2 linked regions of the Megalodesulfovibrio gigas DSM 1382 = ATCC 19364 genome follow. Each later gene encodes a partner of the first gene's protein in a complex. Links are inferred from orthologs where the notes say so. Each region holds a gene or a part of one and is shown on either strand. Other genes may lie near its edges.

What was found. The genes of interacting proteins can lie anywhere in the genome.
Region 2: the proteins of mnmE (region 1) and mnmG are in contact, whole or in part, in a solved structure (PDB 9HIP), measured with the Escherichia coli proteins. The link is inferred for Megalodesulfovibrio gigas DSM 1382 = ATCC 19364 from one-to-one orthologs.

The regions. Positions count from the first base shown.
Region 1 is NC_022444.1:3,143,277-3,146,291, reverse strand. The notes cover bases 60-3,007. They hold mnmE (tRNA uridine-5-carboxymethylaminomethyl(34) synthesis GTPase MnmE), read left to right. Parts: upstream 60-807; coding sequence 808-2,208; downstream 2,209-3,007. Other genes in these bases: DGI_RS13810 (peptide chain release factor 3), read left to right, coding at 2,349-3,007; jag (RNA-binding cell elongation regulator Jag/EloR), read left to right, coding at 60-795. Outside these bases: more of jag, read left to right, coding at 1-59; more of DGI_RS13810, read left to right, coding at 3,008-3,015. UniProt on the Escherichia coli protein: Exhibits a very high intrinsic GTPase hydrolysis rate. Involved in the addition of a carboxymethylaminomethyl (cmnm) group at the wobble position (U34) of certain tRNAs, forming tRNA-cmnm(5)s(2)U34.
Region 2 is NC_022444.1:2,905,583-2,908,564, forward strand. The notes cover bases 13-2,927. They hold mnmG (tRNA uridine-5-carboxymethylaminomethyl(34) synthesis enzyme MnmG), read left to right. Parts: upstream 13-469; coding sequence 470-2,386; downstream 2,387-2,927. Other genes in these bases: DGI_RS12700 (M20 family metallo-hydrolase), read left to right, coding at 13-446; DGI_RS12710 (PilZ domain-containing protein), read left to right, coding at 2,502-2,927. Also shown: more of DGI_RS12700, read left to right, coding at 1-12; more of DGI_RS12710, read left to right, coding at 2,928-2,982. UniProt on the Escherichia coli protein: NAD-binding protein involved in the addition of a carboxymethylaminomethyl (cmnm) group at the wobble position (U34) of certain tRNAs, forming tRNA-cmnm(5)s(2)U34.

The DNA of each region.
Region 1 (3,015 bases):
CTCGTGGGCGAACCGGTGCTGCAGCTCTCCATGCCCGAGCCAGGCAAGATTCTGGTGGGCGTGGATGCCGGCGAGGACGCCGGGCTGCTCATCGGCAAGGAAGGCGGCACCCTGGCCGCCCTGCAATATCTGGCCAACCGCATTCTGGCCAAGCAGTGCGAAGGGCCCCTGCCTCGCGTGTCCCTGGAGGCCGGCAACTACAGAGAACGCCAGGACGACACCCTGCGCCAACTGGCCCTGGGCCTGGCGGAAAAGGCCCGGACCACGGGCAAGGCCCAGTCCACGCGGCCGCTTTCGTCGTACCATCGCCGGGTCATCCATCTCGCCTTGCAGGAGGATGGCGGCATCGTCACCCGCAGCAAGGGCGAAGGCGCGCTCAAACGGGTGATCATCATGCCCAAGAAGGTCCGCCGTGCCCCGGGGCCGGAGGACGGCGCCGCAGTCGAGGCTGTTGCCGGTGCTGCGGACGCGCCCCAGACCAACGGCCGGCCCGAGGCGGGCTCCAATGGCAGTGCTGCCGACGGCGGCGAGTCTCCCGCCAAGCCGCGTCGGCCCCGGCGTCCCCGTCGCAGGCGCAGCCAGGGCGATGCCCAGCGGCAGGCCGCTGGCGCCGAGCAGGGCCAATCGGCCGGCGAACAGGATAATGTCGGGGGTGACACCGGGGGCGATATCAGGGGTGATATCGGGGAAGCCGCTGCCCCTGCCCCTGCCTCTGCCCCGGCACCCGAGCCGCCCACCGCGATGACGCCTGCCGAGACGTCCCCCGCGACGCCTCCCCCGCCGGCAGAGCAATAATCGGGCAGCGCCGTGTCCTACTCCGGGGACGACACCATCGCCGCCATCGCCACGCCGCCCGGCCAGGGCGGGGTCGGGGTGGTCCGGCTCTCTGGTTCGCACTGTCGCGAGGTGCTGGCCCGCATGTTCCGGCCCTCAGCCCGCGCAACTGGCGAGTTTCTCCCAAGACACCTGCACCACGGCCATGTGCTTGATGCGCATGGCCGGGTGCTTGATGAAGGCCTGGCCGTGTTCTTTCCCGCCCCCCGATCCTTCACCGGGGAGGATGTGGCCGAGTTGCACTGCCATGGCGGCGGCGCCATTCTGCGAGCGGTGCTGGAAACCGTGCTGGCCACGGGGCTGGTACGGCCGGCATCGGCCGGGGAGTTCTCCCGCCGGGCCTTTCTGCACGGCAAGCTGGATCTCACCCAGGCCGAGGCCGTGGCCGAGGCCATCGCCGCCCCCACCACCGCCGCGGCCCAACTGGCGCAGGACCGCCTTTCCGGAGCGTTGTCCCGACGCATCGACTCCCTGCGATTGATTCTGGAATCCCTCAAGCGCGACTGCTGCCTGGCTGTGGATTTCCCCGAGGACGAAGTGGAATGCCTGCCGCCGGATGCGTTCCAGGCGCAGGTGGCTGAGGTCCGCGAGGCAGTGGCCGGGCTGGCGGCCCAGCATCGCCGGACCCGTGTCTGGCGCGAAGGCGCGCTGGTGGTGCTGGCCGGGCGGGTGAACGCCGGCAAGTCCAGCCTGCTCAATGCCCTGCTGGGCCGGCAGCGGGCCATCGTTTCCGAGGTGCCGGGCACCACGCGGGATTATCTGGAAGAATCCCTGCTGCTGGCGGGCATGGCCGTCCGGTTGGTGGATACGGCTGGGCTGCGCGACCAAGGCGAGATTGTCCCCGGCGGGCTGGACGGCGCAGAAGCCCAGGGCATTGCCCGCAGCCGCGAGTTGATGGACGGTGCGGATCTGGTGCTGCTGGTGGTGGATGCCCGTTCGGACGCCGCCGCGCAGCCGCACAGCCCGGAGCGGGCCCTGCTGGCCCGGCTGCATGATCGGGCGCTGGTGGTGTTGAACAAGATGGACGTGGCGGCTGCATCGGCCCTGGCGGCCTTTCCGGACGCCGTGCCGGTGAGCGCGGCCACGGGCCAGGGGCTGGACAGCCTGGCCACCATCATGGCCGACCGGCTGGCCGCTGCCGCACCGGAGCCCAGGCCCGGGGAACTGACACCCAATCTGCGTCAGACCATGCTGCTGGAACAGGCCGATGCCGAGCTGGCCGCGCTTGCCGCCGAACACGCCGCCGGCATGCCCTGCGACATCCTGACCGTGCGTCTGGATGCCGCCGTGGCCCTGCTGGCGGAACTCACCGGCGCCATCACCAGCGCCGCCATTCTGGATCAGATTTTTTCCAGCTTCTGCATCGGCAAATAGGCGGGTATTCTTCCTGTTCCACTGCACGGATACCGGACGGTTGACGTGGGGCAGGACTCAATCTTCTTCCCCTGAAAAAGCAGGCGCATCGCGTCGGCCGCGCGCGCAACGCCAGGGTGTTTCCAAGGCGATCCATACTCATGCAGAATCAATCTCTTCTGGCGGAACTGAAGCGGGAAACGGCCCGCCGCCGCACCTTTGCCATCATCAGCCACCCTGACGCCGGCAAGACCACGCTTACGGAAAAGCTCCTGCTCTTCGGCGGCGCCATCGCCATGGCCGGGGCCATCAAGGCCAAAAAGGCCGGCCGCCACGCCACGTCGGACTGGATGGCCATCGAGCGCGAGCGCGGCATTTCCGTAACGTCCTCGGTCATGAACTTCGACTTCAACGGCTGCGCCATCAACCTGCTGGACACCCCGGGGCACCAGGACTTCTCCGAAGACACCTACCGCGTGCTCACAGCCGTGGACTCGGCCCTGATGGTCATCGACAGCGTCAAGGGCGTGGAAGCGCAGACCAAGAAGCTCATGGATGTCTGCCGCCTGCGCGATACGCCCATCATCACCTTCATCAACAAGCTCGACCGCGACGGCCGTTCCCCCTTCGAACTTCTTGACGACATCGAACAAAGCCTGGGCATTGAGGCCGCGCCCCTGTCCTGGCCCATCGGCATGGGCAAGCTGTTCAAGGGCGTGTACGATCTGCGCCAGGCCCGTCTGCGCTTTTTTGCCGGCCAGGAAGGCCAGACGGGACGCGACGCCCGCCCCAGGGAAGCCGTGGTGCTCCAGGGACTGGACGACCCGG
Region 2 (2,982 bases), 240 kb from region 1 along the record:
CCACCCGCAAGGAAGAGAACGTCCCCAATGTGAACACCGTGCCCGGGTACGACGTGTTCTATCTGGACTGCCGGGTGCTGCCCTCGTATCCGCCGGAAGAGGTGCTCGCCAGCATCCGGGCCATGGCCGACGTGGTGGAGCAGACCCGCGAGGTGCAGATCTCCATCGACATCGTGCAGCGCACCGACGCCGCCCCGCCCACCAGCCCGGACAGCGAAATCGTCGTCCGCCTCACGGAAGGCATCCGCGCCGTGTACGGCACCCAGGCTGTGCCCACGGGCATCGGCGGCGGCACCGTGGCCTCGTTTTTGCGCCGTCGCGGGTATCCGTGCGCCGTGTGGTCCACCTGCGTGCACAATGCGCATCAGCCCAACGAGTCTTCCTGCATCTCCTCCCAGCTGGGAGATGCCAAGGTCATGGCCCACGTCCTGACCCACACCGCCTGATCCCCTGCCGGGGTCTCCTCCCCATGGTCGTTTCATTGCGCGCGTTCCCTCCCCGGTTCGACGTCATCGTCGTCGGTGCAGGCCATGCCGGCTGCGAGGCAGCCATGGCCGCGGCCCGACTGGGGCTGGACACCCTGCTGCTGACGAGCAACCTCGACCGCATCGGGCATCTGTCGTGCAATCCGGCCATCGGCGGCCTGGCCAAGGGGCACATGGTCAAGGAAATCGATGCCCTGGGCGGCATGATGGGCCACTGGGCCGACGCTGCAGGCATCCAGTTCCGCATCCTGAATACCAGCAAGGGCCCGGCCGTGCGGGCCACCCGGGCCCAGATAGACCGCGAGGCCTACATGCGCGCGGTCAAGCGGTCCATCTTTCAGCAGGATCGGCTGTGGACCGTGCAGGACATGGCCGAAGGGCTGTTGATGGAGGCCGGCCGCATTGCCGGCGTGCGCACGGCGTATGGCCAGACGTTTGCGTCCCGGGCCGTGCTGCTGACCACCGGCACCTTTCTGCAGGGCACCATCCACGTGGGGTTGACCAATTTTCCCGGCGGCCGGCTGGGGGATGCCCCGGCAGCGGGACTTTCCGCCTGCCTGCGCGGCCTGGGCCTGGAGCTGGGCCGGCTCAAGACCGGCACCACCCCCCGCCTGCTCAAGGATTCCTGCGACTTCAGCAAAATGGAGCCCCAGCCGGGGGATGATCCGCCGCAGCCGTTCAGCTTCATGTCCGCCGGCGTGCCCCTGCCCCAGGTCCCCTGTTACATGACCTGGACCAACGAGGCCACCCACGCCGCCATCCGGGAAGGCTTCGACCGCTCGCCCATGTTCACCGGCGTCATCCAGGGCCGGGGGGCGCGCTACTGCCCGTCCATCGAAGACAAGGTGGCCCGCTTTCCGGACAAGGGTCGCCATCAGATTTTCGTGGAGCCCGAGGGCCTGGAGTCCCCGGAAGTCTACCCCAACGGCATCCCCACCAGCCTGCCCCTGGACGTGCAGCAGAAGCTGCTCGCCACGGTGCCGGGCCTGGAGCGGGCCGTGATCATGCGGCCGGGCTACGCCATCGAGTACGATTTCGTCTTTCCCACCCAGTGCCGGCCCACACTGGAGGTCAAGGCCGTGCCCGGCCTGTGGACCGCCGGGCAGCTCAACGGCACCTCCGGCTATGAGGAAGCCGCGGCCCAGGGTCTGTGGGCGGCGTTGAACATCGCCTGCAGCCTCGCCGGCCGGCCGGCCTTTCTCCCCGGGCGCGATCAGGCCTACATGGCCGTGCTGGTGGACGATCTGACCACCCAGGGCACCACCGAGCCCTACCGCATGTTCACTTCCCGGGCCGAGCACCGCCTGCTGCTGCGGGAGGCCAACGCCGACGCCCGGCTCACGCCCCTGGGCCGGGATCTGGGGCTGGTGGACGATGCGCGCTGGGCGGCATTTTCCAAAAAATCCGCCATGGTCCAGGAGCTGCTGGAGGGACTGGCCGGGGTGCAGGTGCGGCCGGACGCCGCCACCCGCGACGTGCTCCGGACCATGGGCGCGCACGTGCCGGCCAAGGCCGTCTCCCTGGCCGAGCTGGTGCGCCAGCCCGACCTGCATCTGGCGGATTGCGCCCCGTTGTGGCCCCACATTGCAGACTGCCTGCGCCAGCAGCCAGACGCCGTGCAGGAGGCGGAAACCATCTGCAAGTACGAAGGCTATCTCAAACGCCAAGCCCAGCTGGCGGCCCAGTCCAAAGGCATGGAACACACCGTGCTGCCGGCGGATCTGGTCTACCACGGCATCCCCGGCCTTTCCCGCGAGGTGACGGAAAAACTCGCCGCGGCCCGGCCGCACACCCTGGGTCAGGCGGCGCGCATCTCCGGCGTCACGCCCGCGGCCATCGCCTGTCTGGAAGTGCACCTGAAAAAACTGGAACGCGCCGGCGGCGGAGGTGAAAATTTGTAAGGGCAGTCCCCTTGCATGGTGAGTTGCAACAGGGCAGAATCAACCGACTCATGCACCGGCAGCGCCGCCCGCTTCCATGGGCCGCCACGCCATGTTGACCCCCACTGGAACATCCATGCTCAGGCCCCTTGCTGCCAGTTTTGACCGCAACTTCCTGGAGACCGTGCAGAATTCCTTCTTCACGAGTCTGGACCGCTTCATCGAGGCGCTGCCGTTTTTCCTGGGAGTGCTCGGCGTAGTGGCCATCCTGGCGGTGGGTGTGGGACTGTTCAACTTCATCCGCCGCCGGCTGCGTGGTCGGGCGGCTCCAGTGGGACTGATCATCAGGCCCCAGGAAATCCGGACCGTGCTGGACCGGGCCATCCAGGAGCGCAGCCGGCTGGATCTGAGATTTCTGCCGGCGGATTCCTCCCGCAAAACCATGCCCTGCGCCTTGCTGGACATGACTGCCACCGCCCTGACCCTGGATCCGCCCTCCTTCGTGGAGGTGCGGCCGGACTGGATGGGCCGGCAGGTGGAGTGCTTTTTCCGCCACCTCACGCCCAAGGGGCATATCCTGTTTTATACGTTTGAATCCACCGTGCTGGGCGTGAACA